DNA from 4 places in the Variovorax sp. ISS6 genome. Region 3 is predicted to be linked to each of the others. Evidence: predicted binding sites of a transcription regulator. Region 3 holds the regulator's gene; each other region holds the start of a gene.
The links. The regulator sigma-54, encoded in region 3, starts transcription at its own class of promoters, with help from an activator protein. The targets are predictions, from matches to a motif close to TGGCANGNAANCTGCTTT.

Region 1 (5,229 bases), 1.4 Mb from region 3:
TCTGGCCGCGCTCGCTCACGAACACGATGTGCTCGTCGGGCTTGTCGCTGTTGACGAAGGAGCGGAAGCGCTGGCGCGTGGCCGGGTCGTTGACGGCGGTCTTCCACTCGCACTGGTAGGTGTCGACCACGGCCTGCATCTGGGCCTCGAGCTCGGCGTGGAGGCCCAGCGTGTCCTGCAGCAGCACGCCCTTGAGGTAGTCGAGGCCGCCCTCGAGACTCTCGCGCCAGGTGCTGGTGCGCTGCAGCCGGTCGGCGGTGCGCACGTAGAACATCAGGAAGCGGTCGATGAGGCGGATCAGCTCGGCCTTCGACAGGTCGCTCGCGAGCAGCTCGGCATGGCGCGGCTTCATGCCGCCGTTGCCGCAGACGTAGAGGTTCCAGCCCTTGTCGGTGGCGATCACGCCCACGTCCTTGCCCTGCGCCTCGGCGCATTCGCGCGTGCAGCCCGAGACGCCGAACTTGATCTTGTGCGGCGCGCGCAGACCCTTGTAGCGGTTCTCGAGCTCGACCGCGAGGCCCACGCTGTCGTCCACGCCGTAGCGGCACCAGGTCGAGCCGACGCAGCTCTTCACCGTGCGCAGCGACTTGCCGTAGGCATGGCCCGACTCGAAGCCGGCCGCGATCAGTTCCTCCCAGATCGCGGGCAGCTGCTCGACGCGCGCGCCGAACATGTCCACGCGCGCGCCGCCGGTGATCTTGGTGTAGAGGCCGTACTTCTTCGCCACCTGGCCGACCGCGATCAGCCCGTCGGGCGTGACCTCGCCGCCCGGCATGCGCGGCACCACCGAATAGGTGCCGTCCTTCTGGATGTTGCCGAGGAAGTAGTCGTTGCTGTCCTGCAGCGCGGCCAGGTCCTTCTTGAGCACGAACTCGTTCCAGCACGAGGCGAAGATGCTCGCGGCCACGGGCTTGCAGATATCGCAGCCCAGGCCCTTGCCGTGTTTCGCGAGCAGGTCGGCGAAGCTGCGGATCTCGCCCACGCGGATCAGGTGGTAGAGCTCCTGGCGCGAATAGGGGAAGTGCTCGCAGAGGTGGTTGTCGACGGCCATGCCGCGCCTGGCCATCTCCATCTTCATGACCTGCGTGACCAGCGGCACGCAGCCGCCGCAGGTGGCGCCGGCCTTGGTGCAGGCCTTCATCGCGGCCGGGGTGCAGGCGCCCTGGCCCACGGCCTCGCAGATCCGGCCCTTGCTGACGTCGTTGCACGAGCAGATCTGGGCGCTGTCGGGCAGGGCCTCGACGCCCAGGCCCGGCTTGGCCTTGCCGTCGCTCGAGGGCAGGATCAGGAATTCGGGATCCTCGGGCAGCGCGATGCCGTTGAGCGCCATCTGCAGCAGGGTGCCGTATTCGGCGGCATCGCCCACCAGCACTGCGCCGAGCAGCAGCTTGCCGTCCTCGCTGACGACGATCTTCTTGTAGACCTTCTTGCGCTCGTCGATGAACTGGTAGGCGCGCGACTTCGGCGTCCTGCCGTGCGCATCGCCGATGCTCGCCACGTCCACGCCCATCAGCTTGAGCTTGGTGCTCATGTCGGCGCCGGTGAAGGCGGCCTCGTGCTCGCCCGCGATGTGGCGCGCCGCCACGCGCGCCATGTCGTAGCCGGGCGCGACCAGGCCGAAGGTCTGCTCGTTCCACGAGGCACATTCGCCGATCGCGTAGACGTTGCGGTCGCTGGTGCGGCAATGGTCGTCGACCGCCACGCCGCCGCGCGGACCCACGGCCAGCAGGCACTGGCGCGCGAGCTCGTCGCGCGGGCGGATGCCGGCCGAGAACACGATCATGTCGGTCTCGAGGTAACTGCCGTCGGCGAACACCATGCGGTGGCGCGCGGCGGCGCCGTCGACGATCTCCACCGTGTTGCGGCCGGTGTGCACGTGCAGGCCCAGCGCCTCGATGCTCTCGCGCAGCGCGCGGCCGCCGCCTTCGTCGACCTGCACCGCCATCAGCCGCGGCGCGAACTCCACCACGTGGGTCTCGAGGCCCATGTCGCGCAGTGCCTTCGCGCATTCGAGGCCGAGCAGGCCGCCGCCCACCACCACGCCGCTGCGCGAGCGCGCGCCGCATTCCTTCATCGCCTCGAGGTCCTCGATGGTGCGGTAGACGAAGCAGTTGGGCCGGTCGCGGCCCGGCACCGCGGGCACGAAGGGGAAGGAGCCGGTGGCCAGCACCAGCTTGTCGTAGGCCACGACTTCGCCGTCGGCCGTGGTGACGGTGTTGTTGCGGCGCTCGACCGCCACCGCGCGCGCCGCGAGGCGCAGCGTGAAGCCGCTGCGCTCGAAGAAGCCGGGCTCGACCAGCGAGAGGTCTTCGGCCGTCTTGCCCGCGAAGAATTCGGACAGGTGCACCCGGTCGTAGGCCGGCCGGGGCTCCTCGCACAGGACGGTGACTTCCGCGCCGGGAATGCCGAGCGCATGGAGCTGCTCGAGGAACTTGTGGCCGACCATGCCGTGGCCGATGACTGCGATTTTCATGCTGAGGTCCTGCGGGGGCAGCCGGTCCTCGAGGGCGGGCCACCAAGGCTGTCGGACGACAGCGGCAGGAGGCCTCCGCGACGGAACGGATGCGAGTAATCGGATGGACAAACGAATCCGGCGGCTCATCGCCATCGGGTCGTTCGAACCCCGCCGTCGTTAGCGGAGGCACTGCGGACCCACCCAGGCCGGGAGGTCCGCGACGAGGTTCAGCAATATCCATGCCGCCCCAAAAGACCGGCCGCGGCCCGCGCGTGCACCGGAATCGCACCCGAATCGGCGCGGCGGCGGTGCCGCGTTCTCCGCATTGGTGCGGTGCCGCAGGCTTTTTCGTATGCTCGGGAGCCTGCAACGCGGGGCACGCGCCCCCACGAACCTCCGAAGACCCAAGCCATGTGCGGCTCCGAACTCCATTCCCTTCCCGACGGTGTCCAGCGCGTTGCGCGCGTGCTCCAGGACGCCGGCCATCCGCATGCGCCGCGCATGCTCGACGACGCCTGCCGCACCGCGCAGCAGGCGGCCGACGCGCTCGGCATCGCGGTCGGCCAGATCGCCAAGAGCATCATCTTCCGGCGCAAGAGCGACGAGGTCGCGGTGCTGGTCATCACCTCGGGCGACCGGCGCGTCGACGAGAAGAAGGTCGATGCGATCGTCGGCAAGACCGGCCGCGCCGACGCCGACTTCGTGAAGGCGCGCACCGGCTTCACCATCGGCGGCGTGTCGCCCGTGGGCCATGTGACCAAGCCGGTGGTACTGATCGACCGCGAGCTGTTCCGCTTCGAGGAGATCTGGGCCGCCGCGGGCCATCCGCACGCGGTGTTCCAGCTGCGCCCGCACGACCTCGAGACGCTCACGGGCGCACCGGTGGCCGACGTGGTGGTGGCCGCGGCGTGAACGTCGCCGAAGCGCAGGCCCTGGCCGACCGCGCCGCCGACCTGCGCGAGCGGGCCGAGCCGGTGCCCTCGCCCTGCAGCTCGGTGTGCCGCATGGACCGGCTCAGCGGCTTCTGCGAGGGCTGCCTGCGCACCATCCCCGAGATCGCGGGCTGGAGCCGCATGGAGGACGACGAGCGGCGGCAGGTCTGGCGCGCGATAGAGTGGCGGGCCCGGGCCGGCATCTGGCGCGCCCCGGCCATCGGAGACATCGACGCATGAAGCACATCGACTTCTACCTGGACTTCATCTCGCCCTATGCCTATCTCGCGTTCGAGCAGCTGCCGCAGGCGCTCGAGGGCCTGAGCTGCAGCGTGGACTACCGCCCGGTGCTGCTGGGCGCGGTGCTCAAGGCGCACGGCCAGCTCGGGCCGGCCGAGATTCCCGCCAAGCGCGGCTGGACCTACCGCCACGTGCTGTGGCTGGGCCACCAGCACGGCATCGAGATCGCGATGCCGGCCTCGCATCCCTACAACCCGCTCGCGCACCTGCGGCTCGCGCTCTCCACCTCCGACGACGGCCGCGTGAGCCGGCTGGTGGCCGAGACCGTGTTCCGCCATGTCTGGCGCGGCGGCCTCGAGGCGGCCGATCCCGCGCGGCTGGCCGCGCTCACCGCGCAACTGCAACCGCGTCGCGATGCCGGCAGCGACGAGAGCAAGGCCCTGCTCCAGCGCAACACCGCGGACGCGATCGCGCTCGGCGTGTTCGGCACGCCCGCCTATGCGGTCGACGGCCGGCTGTTCTGGGGCTTCGACGGCCTCGCGATGCTGCGCGCCTACCTCGCGGGCGATGCCTGGTTCGATGGCCCGCAATGGGCCGAGGCCGACCAGCGTCCGGCCCTGCTGCGCAGCAGCAAAAACTGAGCATCTTCAGCACCGACGCTGCATTTCTTACAGGCTGAAACGGGCGTCGAGGGTTTCACCTTAATCCGTAAGCGCCCGTTCAGTTTCGCGAAAGGCTCGGGTCAGTCGCGCCTCCAAGAATGCCCCACGGTCCCGAATTCGGGCGCCGCATGAACGCATACACAGGAGACGATCAATGGCAGCCACACTAGATTCACGGGGAGTGCCGCATCCGGCCCCCCGGCCCATGTCGGCGGAGGAGAAGAAGGTCATCTTCGCTTCTTCGCTGGGAACCGTGTTCGAGTGGTACGACTTCTACCTCTACGGTTCGCTCGCGGCGATCATCGCGAAGCAGTTCTTCAGCGGCCTCGATGCGGGCGCGGCCTTCATCTTCGCGCTGCTGGCCTTCGCGGCCGGCTTCCTGGTGCGTCCGTTCGGCGCCATCGTGTTCGGCCGGCTCGGCGACATGATCGGGCGCAAGTACACCTTCCTGGTCACGATCCTGATCATGGGCCTGTCGACCTTCATCGTCGGCCTGCTGCCCAGCTACGCGACCATCGGCGTCGCGGCGCCGGTGATCCTGATCGCGCTGCGCATGCTGCAGGGCCTCGCGCTCGGCGGCGAGTACGGCGGTGCCGCCACCTACGTGGCCGAGCACGCGCCGCACGGCAAGCGCGGTGCCTACACCTCGTGGATCCAGACCACGGCCACGCTCGGCCTGTTCCTGAGCCTGATCGTGATCCTGGGCGTGCGCGAAGGCCTGGGCGAAGCGGTGTTCAACGACTGGGGCTGGCGCATTCCGTTCCTGGTCTCGATCCTGCTGCTGGGCATCTCGGTGTGGATTCGCCTGTCGCTGTCGGAATCGCCGGCGTTCCAGCGCATGAAGGCCGAGGGCAAGACCTCGAAGGCGCCGCTGGCCGAATCCTTCGGCCAGTGGAAGAACCTGAAGATCGTGATCCTGGCGCTGGTGGGCCTGACGGCC
Region 2 (5,229 bases), on a different contig from region 3:
ACCTGCAGCGCAGGGGTCGGCCTGAGCCGTGACCAGGAAAGTGCAGGACCGCTCATGGGGCGACCTCCTCTGCAACATCTTCCTTGTCACGGTGCCCGGCCATCCAGGCACCGATGCGCGCGCGGTCCGCGCCCGCCGTGGGGCATGTGCCCATCACCCGGCCCCGGTAGAGCACCAGCACGCGGTCGGCGACGCTCAGCAGTTCGTCGAGCTCCGACGAGATGAGCAGCACGCCGACCCCGCGGTCCGCGGTGGCCCGGATGTGGCCGTAGACGGCCTCGACCGCGCCGACATCCAGGCCGCGCGTGGGCTGCGCCGCCAGCAGGAAGCGCAGGCCCTCGAGCGTGAGCTCGCGCGCGAGCACCGCCTTCTGCTGGTTGCCGCCCGAAAGGCCTCCGAACGGCACGTCGGGGCTGGCGGCGCGCACGTCGTAGCGCTGCATGAGGTCGAGCGCCGAGCGGCGCATGGCCGCACGGTCGAGGAGGCCGAAGCGCCGGAACCGGTCCAGGCGGTCGAGCATGATGTTCTCTGCGACGGTCATGCCTGTCACGCAGGCCAGCGCATGCCGGTCTTCGGGCACCACGCCGCAGCCCGCGGCGCTGAGCTGGCGCGGCGTGGCGCGCGTCATGTCCTCGCCGCAGACGAAATAGCGCCCCTCGGTGGGACGCAGCATTCCCGAAAGCACCGCGCCCAGCTCGCCCTGGCCATTGCCCTCGACGCCGGCGATGGCCACTATCTCGCCCGGCTCCACCACCAGGGTGAAGTTGTCCAGGCGCACCACGCCATCGATGTCGCGCACGGTGAGGCCGTCGGCCAGCAGCGCTGCCTCGCGCGTCGGGCTGCCCGGTGCCGGCCGGGACGCACGAGACGCCCGTACCGGCGCTGCGGCAGGCGCCTGCAGGTCGCGCTGGATCATCGCGCGCACCAGCGCGTCGATGTCCTGTGCGGGCGCGTCCGAATGCGCCACCACGCGGCCGCCGCGCAGCACGGTCGCACGCCGCGCCACGCGCTGGATCTCGGCCAGCTTGTGGGTGACCAGCACCACGCCGCAGCCCTGCTGCGCCACGCGCGTGCACACAGAGAGCAATGCCTCGATCTCCTGCGGCAGCAACACGGCGGTGGGTTCGTCGAGCACCAGCAGGCGCGGCTCGCGCACCAGGCACTTCACGATTTCCACGCGCTGGCGCTCGCCCACCGACAGGTCCTGCACCTTCGCATGCGGATCGAGCGCGAGCCCGTAGCGCTCCCGCATCGCGGCGATACGCGCCGCGCCGGCCTTGCGGTCGAGCACGCCGCGCACCTGGCCGAGCAGCAGGTTGTCGAGCACCGTCATGTCGGGCACGAGGCTGAAGTGCTGGTGGACCATCGCGATGCCGTGAGAAAGGGCATCCGCCGGCGAGCGCGGGCGAAACGCTCCGCCGGCCAGCGTCATCTCGCCCGCGTCCGCGGCGTGCACGCCGAAGACGAGATTGCACAGCGTGGACTTGCCGGCGCCGTTCTCGCCCAGCAGGCAGTGGACCTCGCCGGGATGGAACGTCAGCGCGACGTCCTGCAGCGCCTGCAGCGCGCCGAAGCGCTTGGACAGCCCCTCCAGCTTCAGCAGCGGCGCGGCGGCCGGCGTTGCGGCGGACCCCGGGCCGCCGTCGCTGATGCCGTCACCGAGGCCGATGGCGTGGCGCTCGCGCATCAGCCCTCCAGCACCTTGATCTTGCCGGACAGGATGTCCTTCTTGATCTGCTCGAGCTTGGCCTTCTGTTCGTCGGTCGCCCCGCAGATGACCATGTCCGATGCGTTCGGCCCCATGGCCAGTCCGAAGGGCTTGTAGCCGGCCTTCCAGGTACCGCCGACGGCCTCCTTGATGGCGTACTGCACCTGATAGCCGACGCCGGTGATGCTGTAGGCGGGATAGAGCGGATCGGTGCCGCAGCGGTTGGTGTAGCTGCCGATGATCTTCGTGCCCTTCTCCTTGGCCGCCTGCTCCATGCCGCGCAGGCCGAGGTTCAGGATGTGATAGTGCACGTCGGCGCCCTGCGCGATGGCCGCCAGCGTGGCTTCCTTGGCCTTGGCCACGTTGTCGAAGTCGCCGGTGTAGTTCTCGAAGTACTTGATGCCGGGCTTGATGTACCTGGCGCCGTTGCCGAACTCCTTGCCGGCGTTGACGATGGAAGGGATCTCCATGCCGCCCACGTAGCTCACGGCCCCGTTCTTCGAGAGCATCGCGGCGGCGGCGCCCGCGACGAAGGCGATCTCGGCCTGCTTCACGTCGTAGCCGGCCACGTTGGCCGTCTCCTCGGCCTTGTTGCCGCCGACGATCGAGAAGTGCGTCTTGGGGAAGCGCTTGGCCACCTTGAGCACGGCGGCCTGGGTCTGGCCGCCGACGCCGATCACGAGCGCGTTCTTGCTGGCCAGGTTGGTCAGCGCCTGTTCCATGTCGGCGTAATTGATGTTCTCGATCATCTGCACCTTGATCCTGGCGCCGTACTCCTTCTGTGCGGCCACGAGCCCGTCGTAGCCGGACTCCATCCATCCCTTGTCCGACTTGGACCCGGGAATGAGGATGCCGACCGCGATCGGATCGGCGGCCGAGGCCGGCAGGCTCAGCACGAGGGCGGTGAAGGCGCTGACGCCTGCGAGGACGGCGGCGCGGCGGGAGGGAGACGGAATCTGCATGGCATGCCTTTCGCTAGTTGGAGGGTTAAGTAACTAATCAATTACTTACCGACAACGCATCGCAATAACAGTGCCAGTGAATTCGCCGACTTTTTGCCGCATATCGGTGCGGCGACCGCAACGAATGCACCAGCCTGCGGCGATGCGCCCTTCGCCCGCACACCACCGGAGCCTTTGATGAAACGCCACCCCTATCTCCCCGATGCCCGGCCCGACGGCGCCCTGGGCCTGGGCCAGCAGTACTACTGGGTCGCCAGCGAGCGCGAGGTCGATATGTCCGTGGAGCCGCCCGCGCCGCTGCGCGCCCGGGTGCAGGCGCAGCCGCAGAACGTGGTGCTCGACCTGCGCCGCACGGCCATCGTCATCATCGACCTGCAGAACGACTTCTGCACCGAGGGCGGATGGGTCGACCTAATCGGCGGCAACTATGCGGCGGACCGCACGCCGATCGCCCCGTTGCAGAAGCTGCTGCCCGGGCTGCGCCGCGCCGGCGTGCCGGTCGTCTGGGTCAACTGGGGCAACCGCCCGGACCTGGCCAACATGCCGCCCAACCAGATCCACCTGTACAAGAACAGCGGCACGGGCGTCGGCCTGGGCGACCCGCTGCCCGGCGGCAAGGGCCACGTGCTGCAGAAGGACTCGTGGGCCGCGGCCATCGTGGACGAGCTCGCACCGCACGAGGGCGACTTTCTGGTCGACAAGCACCGCATCAGCGGCTTCTGGGACACGCCGCTGGACAGCATCCTGCGCAACCTCGGGGTACGCAGCATCCTCTTCGCGGGCTGCAACACCGACCAGTGCGTGCTGCACACGCTCACCGACGCCAACTTCCTGGGCTACGGCTGCGTGATGCTGAGCGACTGCTGCGCCACGAGCTCGCCGGACTTCTGCACCGAGGCGACGATCTGGAACGTCAAGAAGTGCTTCGGCTTCGTGACCGACTCGGCCGCCGTGCTCGCGGCGCTGCCCGCCTGATGCACACGGAGACAGCGCACGGCTCGGGCGGCTGGATGCCCGGCCCCCGCTGCGAGCGGCCCGCCACCGGTGTTGGCGCGCTGAATGGGGTGCGCCTGGGCGTGAAGGACCTCATCGATATCGCAGGCGCCGTCACCGGCGGCGGTAACCCGGACTGGGCCACCAGCCACGCGCCGGCCGTGCACGACGCGCCCTGCGTGGCCGCGCTGCGTGGCGCAGGCGCGCGGGTCGTCGGCAAGACGATCAGCGACGAACTCGCCTTCAGCCTGGAGGGCGAGAACGCCCACTACGGCGCGCCGCGCCATCCGCGCGACCCCGATCGGCTGCCCGGTGGGTCGTCCAGCGGCAGCGCCGCCGCGGTCGCATGGGCGGAGGTCGACCTGGCGCTGGGCACCGACACGGGCGGCTCGGTGCGCGTACCGGCGGCGTTCTGCGGGGTCGCCGCGATGCGGCCCACGCACGGGCGGATCCCGCTCGACGGGGTCCTGCCCTTCGCACCGAGCTACGACACGGTGGGGTGGTTCGCCCGCGATGCCGACCTGCTGCGCCGCGCCGGGCATGCGCTGCTCGGCACCGAAGCTCGCATCGGCAGCAACCGGCCCGCGCCGCCCCTGCGCCTGTGCGTGGCCACGGACGCGCTGGCGCTGGCGGAGCCCGCGGTGCGCGAGCCGCTGGCCGCGTGGGCCCGCCTGATGCGCATCGACAGCGAGCGCAGCGCCTATGGCGGCAGCGACTGGTGCGACTGGTTCGAAGCCTATGCCGTGCTCCAGGGCCTGGAGATCCGGGCCCACGTCGGCCCGTGGATCCGGCGACAGCGGCCGCGCTTCGGCGCTGCCATCGCGCCGCGCTTCGAGGCGGCGCTGGCGCTCGATGCCGCACAGGGAACGCGCTGGAGCGACTGGCGCGCCCAGGCCGCCGCGCGGCTGGCGCAGAGGATGGGCCCCGACGAGGCGTGGCTGATTCCTGCCGCACCCTACCTTGCGCTCTCGCGCCGGGCCGATGCGGCTCAGCGCGGCGCCTTCTACGAGCGCGCACTGGCGCTCGGCGCGGTGGCCGGCCATGCGGGGCTGCCGCAGGTGGTGTTTCCGCTGCCGGCTGCCGAGGGCCTGCCGCCTTGCGCATCCTTCATCTCGGCCAGGGGCAATGACGAACGGCTGCTCGAACTTGCCGCGACACTAGCGCCTGCATCCCCATCCACACGATGAGCAAACTTTCCCCACGGCAGGCGCCGGCCCAGGAGACGATCGCGCGGCGCGACGCCGCACTCACGCGCGCGAAGCTCCTGGAAGCGGCGACCGACGAGTTCTCGAACGAGGGCTACAGCGGCGCGCGCACCGAACGCATCGCACGGCTCGCCGGCACGAACATCCGCATGCTGTACCACTACTTCGGGAGCAAGGATGACCTGTACGTCGCCGTGCTCGAAGCGGTGATGGCCGACCTGCGGCACGAAGAACTCCGGCTGGACCCGGAGGCCGAGGAGCCGCTGACCGGCCTGCTGCACATCGCCGATTTCGTGGACCACCACTTCGCGACGCACCCGCGGCTGCGCAAGCTGCTGGCCTTCGAGAACCTCAACGAGGC
Region 3 (5,229 bases):
CGAAGCCCGTCACCCTCAAGGCCGTGCGCTTCAACTGCTACCTGAGCCCGCTGATCAACCGCCAGGTCTGCGGCGGCGACTTCGAGACCACCGTCGAGCGCAGCGACTGGGGCATCACCTGGGGGCTGAACTTCGGCTTCGAGAACAAGGTGAAGCTGCTGGTGCAGGTCGAGGCGGTCAACGTGCAGCAATGAATTCCGAAAGAGAGCACTTCCGATGATCGACACCACCCTTTCCCTGCTCGGCATCGCCGGCGCCATGACCGTGGGCGCGATGAGCCCGGGCCCGAGCTTCGTGATGGTGGCGCGCACGGCCGTGGCCTCGCGCGCCGACGGCCTCGCGGCCGCGCTCGGCATGGGCGCGGGCGGGCTGGTGTTCGCGATCGCGGCGCTCGCGGGGCTGCAGGCCGCGTTCCTCGCGGTGCCGGCGCTCTACCTCGCGATCAAGGGCTTCGGCGGCGCCTACCTGGTCTACCTGGGCATCCGCATCTGGCGCGGCGCGCGGCAGCCGCTCGCGATGGCGCCGGAGGCGGGCACGCCCGCCGCTTCGGGCGGCCGCGGCAAGCGCACCTTCCTGCTCGGGCTGGCCACGCAGGTCAGCAACCCGAAGACGGCCGTGGTCTACGCGAGCATCTTCGCGGCCTTCCTGCCGCGCGAGGTGCCGCTGGTGCTGGCGCTCGCGGTGCCGGCCGTGATCTTCTGCATCGAGACCGGCTGGTACGCCATCGTCGCGCTCGCGCTGTCGTCGGCGGCGCCGCGCTCGGCCTACCTGCGCTACAAGACCTGGATCGACCGCGCGGCCGGCGGCGTGATGGGACTGCTGGGGCTGCGGCTGGTGTGGTCGGCGGTGCGCGGGACCTGAGGCCGATTCCTAGAGCAGGCTCTCGGGCGTCAGCGGCGCCAGCAGTTCGAGCATGGTGCGATCCCAGAAGCCCGAGTCGGGCTCCTCGCTCAGCACCGTGGTCTTGCCCGCCTCCTCGCTGACCCACTCCAGGCGCGAGTCGCTGCCTTCGGCGAAGCGCAGCCTGTAGGCGCCCTGCTGCTTGAGCACCTCGAGCAGCTTCAGCGCCTGCTGCGCCATCTCGGGGCTGCGGATGAACAGGCCGATCTCGGTGTTGTGGACCTCGGAGCGCGGGTCGAAATTCATCGAGCCGACGAACAGGATGCGCCGGTCGATCACCGCCGACTTGGCATGCAACCGTCCGACCGAGGTGCCGAACAGGCCCAACCGCACGCTGCGGCGGGTGCGGTTGGTGCTGAGTTCGTAGAGCTCGGCGCCCAGGCGCAGCATCTCGGGCCGGTAGCGGCGGTAGGCGGTGTGCACCAGCGGCTCGTCGGTGGCGGCGAGCGAGTTGGTCACTACGCTGATCTTCACCTGGCGCCGGCGGATCTCGTTCATCACCTCGAGCCCCGCGGCGCCCGGGATCAGATAGGGCGAGACGATGGTCACCTCGCTGCGCGCGCGGCGCATCTGCTCGACCACGTTGTAGCGCACGCTGTCCACGTCGAGCAGCGGCACGCCGCCGTACGAGGCGGTCTTGCCGATCACGCGGTCGGGCGAATCGGCATAGGCCTCGGCCGTGGTCCAGATCAGGCCGAGCCGGCCGGCATCGAGGTCCTCGGCGATCGGGCCGTAGCCCAGCAGGTCGTTGGGCGCGGGCTTCGGCGGCGGCGGCGTGGTGTCGGGGCCGGTGGCGGCCTCGAAGCGGCGCCGCAGTTCGTCGGCAGGCAGCGCGCTCGCCACCACCGACTCGACCGGCCGCACGTAGGGGCTGTTCCAGTACTGGTCGAACAGGCTGCCCAGGCGCGGGATCAGCGCGCCCGTCACGAAGGTGTCGAGGTCGATGAAGTTCTCGCCCGCGGTGCGCCGGAAGTACTGGTTGCCGATGTTGCGCCCGCCCGCCACCGCCATCGCGCCGTCGGCGATGAACAGCTTGTTGTGCATGCGCCGGTTAACGCGGCTGAAGTCGAACAGCGAGGCTGTGAAGCGCGCGAGCAGGCTGCCGCGGCCGGCCGGAAAGGGGTTGAACAGGCGCAGCTCGACGTTGGGCGTGGCCGCGAAGCCGCGCAGCAGCTCGTCCTCGCCCGCGGTGTAGAGGTCGTCCATCAGCACGCGCACCCGCACGCCGCGCTGCGCGGCATCGCGCAGCGTGCGCAGCAGGTAGCGGCCGGTCTCGTCGTTCTCGATCTGGTAGTACTGGACGTCGAGCGTGCGCTGGGCCCGGCGCGCGAGCTGGATGCGGGTGTCGAAGGCGAAGTCGCCGCCCGGCATGAGGCGAAAGCCGCTGAGGTCGGGGTCGGGCTGCGCGGCCAGCGCGATGCGGCCGAGCGCGGTGTCCTTCGACACGGCGATGGCCTTGGTGGGAGTGCGCGGTGCCTCGTCGGGCAGCGAGGCGCAGCCGGCGGCCAGCAGCGTGGCCGCGAGGGCGGACATCCAGAGCCCAGACAGCAGGCGTCGGGCCATCGGCGGCTTTCTACAGGGCCTTGCGCAGGTTGGCGGGCGCGATGCGCAGCGCCTCGCGGTACTTGGCGACGGTGCGGCGCGCGCACTCGATGCCCTGCTCCTTGAGCATCTCGGAGATCTGGCTGTCCGACAGCGGCTTCTTCACGCTCTCCGAACCGACGAACTGCTTGATCAGCGCGCGCACCGCGGTGCTCGAGGCATTGCCGCCGGTCTCGGTGCCCAGCGCCGAGCCGAAGAAGTACTTGAGCTCGACCGTGCCGAAGGGCGTGGCCATGTACTTGGCGGTGGTCACGCGCGAGATGGTGGATTCGTGCAGCCCGAGCTCGTCGGCGATCTCGCGCAGCACCAGCGGGCGCATCGCGAGCTCGCCGTGCACGAAGTAGCTCTTCTGCCGCTCGACGATGGCGTTGCTCACGCGCAGGATGGTGTCGAAGCGCTGCTGGATGTTCTTGATGAACCAGCGCGCCTCCTGCAGCCGCTGCGACAGCGCCTGGCTGCCCTCGCCCTTGTGCGACTTGAGCGCGCCGGCATAGATGTCGTGCACGCGCAGCCGCGGCATCACCTCGGGGTTGAGCATGACGCGGAACTTCACGTTGGTGCCGCGGCCGGTCTTGGTGACGATCACGTCGGGAATGACGATGTTGCGCTCGACGTCGACGAAGCGGCGGCCCGGCTTGGGCTCCAGGCGCGCGATGACCTGCAGCGCCGAGCGCACCAGTTCCTCGTTGGTGCGCGTGAGCGTGGCCAGGCGCTTGAAGTCGCGCCGCGCGAGCAGCTCCATCGGCTGCTTGCAGATGGCGAGCGCGGTCTTGCGCACCAGTTCCTCTTCCTCTGTCTCGTCTTCGTCGGCCAGCGCGCGCAGCTGGATCGCGAGGCATTCGCCGAGATCGCGCGCGCCCACGCCCGCGGGCTCCAGGCTCTGCAGCAGGCCGAGCGCGACCTGGAAGTGGTGCACCAGCTCGTCGAACTGGTCGTTGTCGTCGCCCGCGAGGCCCGAGGCCAGTGCCGGCAGCGAATCCTCGAGGTAGCCGTCGTCGTTGAGCGACTCGATCAAAAAGCGCAGCGCGGCGCTGTCGTTCTCGTTGAGCCGCAGGCTCAGCGCCTGGCGGTGCAGGAAGGACTGCAGCGACTCCTGGCTGCGCGCGAGCTCGGTGGCATCGGCGCGCTCGTCGTCGCCGGTGCTGCTGTTGTTGCGCGCGGGCGCGTCGCTGCCCCATTCGCTGTCGTCGGGCGCCATGTCGACGGTGCCGTCGCCTTCCCAGTCGGGCTCGCGCTCGGGCGAGTCGAGGGCCGGCTCGGCCTCGGACGACGAGGCGGTCTCGGTGGACGTGGTCGAGGTCGAGGGCGCGGCGCCCGCGTAGTCGCTCTCGGCCTCGCGCTCGGTGTCCTCGCGCGGCGCGGGCGTGTCGGCGGCGTCGAGGCCGAATTCCTCGCGCGCGGCTTCCTCGGCGGTGCGCTCGAGGAAGGGGTTCTCGTCGAGCATCTGCTCGACCTCCTGGCTCAGTTCGAGCGTGGAGAGCTGCAGCAGCCGGATCGACTGCTGCAGCTGAGGCGTCAGCGCGAGATGCTGCGAAACGCGCAGCGACAAGCCTTGTTTCATGCCCTCAGGAAATGGCTGGCGCGAGGGTCATCACATGCGGAAGTGCTCGCCCAGGTAGACCCGGCGCACTTCGGCGTTGTCGACGATCTCCGAGGGCGTGCCCTGTGCCAGCACATGGCCGTCGCTGATGATGAAGGCGTGATCGCAGATGCCCAGCGTCTCGCGCACGTTGTGGTCGGTGATGAGCACGCCGATCCCGCGCTCCTTCAGGAAGCTGATGATGCGCTGGATCTCGATCACCGCGATCGGGTCGATGCCGGCGAAGGGCTCGTCGAGCAGGATGAAGCGCGGCTGGGTGGCCAGCGCGCGCGCGATCTCGACGCGGCGGCGCTCGCCGCCCGACAGCGCGAGCGCGGGCGAATCGCGCAGGTGGTCGACGCGCAGGTCGGCCAGCAGTTCCGACAGGCGCTCTTCCATGCGCTGCTTCGACAGCGCCTGCGGCCGGCCGTTGGCGTCGGGCTCGCGCTGCAGCTCGAGCACCGCGCGCACGTTCTCCTCGACCGTGAGCTTGCGGAAGATCGAGGCTTCCTGCGGCAGGTAGCTCAGGCCCATGCGCGCGCGGCGGTGGATCGGCATGTGGGCGATGGGCTCGCCGTCGATGGAGATCTCGCCCGCGTCGGCGCGCACCAGCCCGACGATCATGTAGAACGAGGTGGTCTTGCCGGCGCCGTTGGGGCCGAGCAGCCCGACGACTTCGCCCTTCTGCACGTCGAGCGAGACGTCCTTGACCACCTTGCGGCTGCCATAGCTCTTCTGCAGGCCGCGCGCGACGAGGCGGCTGCCCGGCACGCCGTTGGCTTCCTGGGTTCCGGCGGCTTCGATCACTTGCGCTCTTCCGCTTCGCCGCTGAGCGTGGTGCTCGGGCGCAGGCCGGCGCCCGGGGCCGGCGTGGGCGCCGGGGCCGCGGGACGGCGCGTGGCCGGGGCCGAGGCGCCCGGTGCCGCGGGCGCGGCCGACTTCGGCGTGAGGATGGCCTTGACGCGGCCGCCGCCGCCCGGTGCCGACACGCCGGCGTTCGGCGGCACGGTCGAGCCGTTGACGGTGTAGGTGTCGTTGCTCTGGTCGTAGACGATCAGCGCGCCGCTGCTCTCGTCGTTGGGCGTGGCGCCGACCAGGCGGCGCATGACGGCGCGGCGGATGAACTTGACGTTGTCGGCGCGGCTGTC
Region 4 (5,229 bases), 870 kb from region 3:
GACCGTCATGTTCTGCGACATGCGCGACTTCACGCGCTTCTCGGAGCAGATGTCGCCGGCCGAACTGCAGGCCTTCCTCAACACCGTGTTCAGCCGCCTCACCGACGTCATCACCGCCCACCGCGGCACCGTCGACAAGTACATGGGCGATTGCGTCATGGCCTTCTGGGGCGCGCCGCTCGAGACGCCTGAGCACGCCAGCCTCGCCGTGAATGCCGCGCTCGACATGGCCGAGGCGGTGCACGACATCAACCGCATCCACCGCGCCACCGGCCGGCCCGAGATCAGCATCGGCATCGGCATCAACAGCGGCGTCATGAGCGTGGGCGACATGGGTTCGGCCGCGCGGCGCAGCTACACCGTGGTCGGCGACGCGGTCAATCTGGCCTCGCGCCTCGAGGGGCTCAGCGGCCACTACGGCGTCGAGATCGTCGCCAGCGGTGCCACGCGGGAGCTCGCGCCGGCCTATGTCTGGCAGGAGCTCGACAGCGTCTTCGTCAAGGGCCGGGCCCAGGCCGTCGCCGTGTTCACGCCGCTGGCCGTCGCCTGGGACGAGGCGGCCGTCATCGCCGTGCGCGAGGCGCACCGGCTCGAGCGCTGGGCCGAGGTACTGGCCGCCTACCGGCGCCAGGACTGGGCCTTGGGCCGAAACTTGCTGGACCCCCTCCTCGTGGCCGATGCCAAAAAAGTCCTTTACCAGCTCTACGCGCAGAGATTAGCCTCGATGGCCTTGCGCCCGCACGACCCGTCGTGGGACGGTGCAACCCGGTTCGAAACCAAATGACAGACACAGACAAGGGGTCTCTCACAATGCAGGTTCGTGTGCTGGGTTGCTCGGGCGCCATCGCCAAAGACTGCCGCACCACCTCCTTCCTGGTCGACACCGACCTGCTCGTCGATGCCGGCACCGGCGTCGGCGACCTCACCCTCGACGAAATGGCCGGCGTCGACGACATGGTGCTCACGCACTGCCACCTCGATCACATCGCCGCCCTGCCCCTGATGCTCGACGCCGTCGGCGGCCGCCGCACCCGGCCGCTGCGCGTGCATGCGCTGCGCGCCACCATCGAGGCGCTGCGTGCCCACGTCTTCAACAACATCATCTGGCCCGACTTCGAGAGCATCCCGAGTCCCGAGACCCCCTTCGTCACCTTCCACGACATCGCCGTCGGCCAGACGCTGCTGCTCGGCAGCGCCACGCCCAAGCGCATCGAGGTGCTGCCGGCCGTGCACACCGTGCCCGCCTGCGGCTTCGCCGTGAGCCGCGCCGACGGGGGAGCGCATTGGGTCTTCAGCGGCGATACCGAGCGCAACGCGCCGTTCTGGGACCGGGTCAACGCGCTGGAGGTTGCGATGCTGGTGATCGAGACGGCCTTCAGCAACCGGGAGCAGGCGCTGGCGGAGCGAAGCCTGCATCTGTCGCCGACCATGCTGGCCGACGAACTGGCCCACATCGATCCGGGCAAGGACTATCCGATCTACATCACGCACACCAAGCCGGCCGAGACCGAGGAGATCATGAGCCAGATCGAAACCTTGGCGGGGCGGAAGGTGCGGGGATTGGCGCAGCGGGACATCCGCTGGCTGAAGGCGGATGGGATCCTGACTTTCTGAGCCGGGTCGCGCGACGGGGATGGCATGACAAAATTGTCACCATGTGTCGCATCTTGATACATCTTCTGTCACGTGCAGTAACACCAATGTGGTCCGGGGTGACGCGTTAGGTCGCTGACGGGGCGGGAAACCGGGTGGCACGGATGCTGCGGAAGGTTCTCCGCTCCGGGGGGAGGACTCCCGGGAGTGACAACCAACCCAACCAACCTGGAGTTAGTGAAATGAACCGTCGTTCCATCGCACGCAATGTGCAGAAGGGTTTCACCCTTATTGAATTGATGATCGTTGTGGCGATCATTGGCATTCTTGCGGCCGTGGCGCTGCCGGCTTATCAGGACTACACCGTGCGTGCGCGCGTGTCGGAAGCCATGGTGCTCGCATCGGCCGCCAAGACGCTGGTTGGCGAGAACGCTGCTAATGCGGCTTCGGATCTCACGCTGGGCTTCGACTCCACCTCGGTCAACTCGACGAAGAACGTGACGTCGATGTCGATTGACAAGGATACGGGTGTCATCCTGGTGAAGACGACTGCAGCAGCAGGTAGCGTGGATCTGACGCTGACCCCCACCTCTGGCAGCAGCGATGCTCCACTTGCCGCAGGCGGTACCCCGTCGGGCCAAATCAAGTGGAAGTGCAGCACGACGTCAGAGAAGTTCAAGTACGTGCCTAGCGAATGCCGTAACGCTACTTAATTGGCAGGGTGCAATCAATGCAGGCCCGCTTGCGGGCCTTTTTTGTACTTTGACGTAGCTGGGTGGGGCATGCACGCAGGGAGAAGGTTCCAATGGGCATTCGCCGCAGTTGCGGCTTTGCTTTTCGCATGGGTCCACCCATACAACGGAATCCGCCATGACGGGATGCTTTACGTGGCCCAGGCCCTGAAGCACATCGATCCCGCCATCTTCAACGGGGACTTATTCTTCAAGTTTGGCTCGCAAGACTCCTTCAGCGTTTTCGGGAGGGTGTACGCACATGCAGTCGAAGTCATGGGAGTTGCTTGGTCTTCTTTGATTGGGGTACTTGCCGGGCAGCTTCTCTTCATTGTTTCGATCGGCTTTCTGGTTTGGCGCGTTCTTCCAGAAGGCGCTAGAGCGCTGGCTTGCTGCATCTTGGCGATTACTGCTGGCACCTACGGCAGCTCGTCCATCTTTCATTTTGCAGAGCCTTTCCTGACGGCCCGCACCTATTCAGAAGTTCTCGTTGTGTTCGGGGTCGCGTTCATGGCCCGCGGTCAATTGATTGCGGCTGCGGCGTTCTGCATGGTTGCGGCATTGCTGCATCCCTTAATGGCGCTCCCGGGCCTGTTGCTGTGCTGGGCACTGGCCGTGCGGCAGCATCGTGCTTGGCTATGGCTACTCGCACTCGGTGTCCCGCTGATGGCAGCGGGCTATTTTGGTGCAGCACCGCTTGATCGCGCATTTCTCTTTTACGACGCTGAGTGGCGACAGCTCGTTGACAAGCACAACTTCGTTTTCATGACGGGATGGCCATTTGCCAGTTGGCTAGCCTTGCTCGCCGACCTTGCGTTGCTTTGGACTCTCGCACTTCGCCAGAGCGACAGTCACCTTGCGTCAATGCTAAGAGCCCTCGCAGTGATGGCAGTCCTTTGTTTAGCGTTGGCCTTGTTCGGCGGCGATCTTCTGTCCAATGTACTCGTGACCTCCCTGCAACTATGGCGCGTGCAGTGGCTCGTGCATCTCGTTGCGCTGGTATTCCTGGCGCCAGAATTGCTGCGTGGCTGGCATGGCTCTCGAGCCGAACAATTGGCGGTCGCATTGTTGATTTACGCCGTGTTGTTTCAAGACATTGCGACGGGAAGCTTGGCCATGCTGATGGGCCTGTTGCTACTCTATGTCGGGGCTCCTCGCAATTGGCAGCTGTCTCGATTCACTCTATATTTTTCCGTGACCTGCTTGGTTGCGGCAGTTGGGTACAACTGGTGGAAAAAGGTCACTGTTTCGATTCGCATGGGCGAGTACCTGAGCGGAGCGCAATCGATGAGCTTTGGCAGCAAGGCCAGCGCATTTATGCAGCAGGCTCCGGTTGGTCCTTTGCTCTTGGGATTGATCGCCATCGGGCTGATCTGGTGCTTCCGGCGTTCGCAGATCGCTATCTGCGTGATATTGATTGGCCTCACCGTGACCACCGCCGTACGTTGGGATCGTCGCCCAGAGATCACCAAGGTCGTTGAAAGCACCCCAGTCCGGGGGCCACATGTTTTCGCTGATGTGGTGCCGCCTGAAGCCGAGGTGTATTGGCAGGGTGATGCTCTCGCGCCGTGGCTGCTAATGCACCGCCGCAGCTATGCGAGTGGCGTGCAGGCTGCGGGCTTGGTATTCAATCGTGGCACGGCAATTGAACTGGATCGCCGTCGTGACGTCACCTCGGCCTTCGATGTGCAGCGGGAGATCTGCGGCCTTCTGAATGCACTGCGGGACGACAAGGACTCATGCGAGCCTGACGTGTCAGGTCTCGAACTGACCTGCGAAGCAGATCCCCAGCTCGGATACATCGTCATGCCCACCAAGTTGGAGGGCTGGGTACTCGCGTCCTGGACGCCCAGGAGCGAAATCGGAAACGGCAACGAGGGCAACCTGAAGACGTACTACCTTTACGGCTGTGCCGAACTCACCAAGAAGACCACTAACCCTAAGGCAGTAAATGCACGCTGATTCCTCTTACGGTATTTCATCCGCCGCGCCGAGGCTTTCGGCGCTGTCCATCGCTAGGGAATTTGCCGGCTACTTCGCCGTGTCGCTCGCAGGGCTCATGGTTGATGGGGTCATGCTTCTGATTCTGGTTTCTGGATGTGGGTTGCCAGTCGTCCATTCGTCGGTTGCTGCGTTCATGGCTGGTCTCGCCGTGGTTTATTTGTGTTCCGTGAAGTTCGTGTTTATGAACCGGCGCGTTGCGCAGCCCGTCGTCGAGTTCTTCACGTTTGCCATGCTGGGAGTCGCCGGCCTTCTCTTGACGATGCTCATCATGCACGTGGGCACGCAACAACTGCATCTTGACTATCGCTGGACCAAGATAGGCGCGGCAGGTGCCAGCTTCGTCTGCAACTTCGCACTGCGCAAGCTGGTGCTTTTCTCGAGGGGATGAGGGAATGAACATGAATGAAATCAACGTGGTCGTGATCGGCGCGGGCCCTGCGGGGCTGACGGCTGCCTATGAACTCCAGCGTGCGGGCGTGCAGCGGGTGTCCGTCATCGAAGCGGACGCTCAAGTGGGCGGAATTTCCAAGACCGTCGAGTACCGGGGCAATCGGATCGACATCGGAGGCCATCGATTCTTTTCCAAGTCCGACTGGGTGATGCAGTGGTGGGCATCCATCCTCCCAGTGGAGAAGGCGGCGGAAAGTGGGGCGCTCAACTTCAGATACCAAGGGCAACAGAGGGATGCGTTGCCTGAAAACCTCGCGGAGGTGAATCCGTCGGGACGAGACGACGTGATGATGGTCCGCAACCGCCTTTCGCGCATCTACTTCAATGAGCGCTTCTTCGACTACCCCTTGAAACTCAACGCTGGAAATCTCCGCAAGCTTGGGTGGACGAAGACCGTCACTTTCGGGCTCAGCTACATCAAGGCCAAGGCGAGTCCCATCAAGCAGGAAGT

Region 1: nirB (nitrite reductase large subunit NirB) is a predicted target of sigma-54. The motif match lies at 2,683-2,700, and genes of this name have one in related genera.
Region 2: AC1HIL_RS36190 (BMP family protein) is a predicted target of sigma-54. The motif match lies at 2,729-2,746, and genes of this name have one in related genera.
Region 4: AC1HIL_RS03160 (pilin) is a predicted target of sigma-54. The motif match lies at 1,750-1,767, and genes of this name have one in related genera.

Annotation. Positions count from the first base shown of each region.
Region 1 covers NZ_JAWRZC010000001.1:118,990-124,218, reverse strand. Annotated here, with positions in the region: gene nirB (nitrite reductase large subunit NirB) at 1-2,473, opposite strand, end outside; gene AC1HIL_RS00580 (YbaK/EbsC family protein) at 2,867-3,367, shown strand; gene AC1HIL_RS00575 (DUF1289 domain-containing protein) at 3,364-3,627, shown strand; gene AC1HIL_RS00570 (DsbA family protein) at 3,624-4,268, shown strand; gene AC1HIL_RS00565 (MFS transporter) at 4,444-5,229, shown strand, end outside.
Region 2 covers NZ_JAWRZC010000002.1:984,573-989,801, forward strand. Annotated here, with positions in the region: gene AC1HIL_RS36180 (ABC transporter permease) at 1-56, opposite strand, end outside; gene AC1HIL_RS36185 (ABC transporter ATP-binding protein) at 53-1,687, opposite strand; gene AC1HIL_RS36190 (BMP family protein) at 1,687-2,670, opposite strand; gene AC1HIL_RS36195 (cysteine hydrolase family protein) at 2,848-3,645, shown strand; gene AC1HIL_RS36200 (amidase) at 3,645-4,850, shown strand; gene AC1HIL_RS36205 (TetR family transcriptional regulator) at 4,847-5,229, shown strand, end outside.
Region 3 covers NZ_JAWRZC010000001.1:1,563,324-1,568,552, reverse strand. Annotated here, with positions in the region: gene AC1HIL_RS07295 (YceI family protein) at 1-194, shown strand, start outside; gene AC1HIL_RS07290 (LysE family translocator) at 217-861, shown strand; gene AC1HIL_RS07285 (phospholipase D family protein) at 871-2,463, opposite strand; gene AC1HIL_RS07280 (RNA polymerase factor sigma-54) at 2,474-4,063, opposite strand; gene lptB (LPS export ABC transporter ATP-binding protein) at 4,094-4,888, opposite strand; gene lptA (lipopolysaccharide transport periplasmic protein LptA) at 4,885-5,229, opposite strand, start outside.
Region 4 covers NZ_JAWRZC010000001.1:689,922-695,150, reverse strand. Annotated here, with positions in the region: gene AC1HIL_RS03170 (CHASE2 domain-containing protein) at 1-784, shown strand, start outside; gene AC1HIL_RS03165 (3',5'-cyclic-nucleotide phosphodiesterase) at 811-1,614, shown strand; gene AC1HIL_RS03160 (pilin) at 1,836-2,306, shown strand; gene AC1HIL_RS03155 (hypothetical protein) at 2,481-4,286, shown strand; gene AC1HIL_RS03150 (GtrA family protein) at 4,276-4,716, shown strand; gene AC1HIL_RS03145 (NAD(P)/FAD-dependent oxidoreductase) at 4,727-5,229, shown strand, end outside.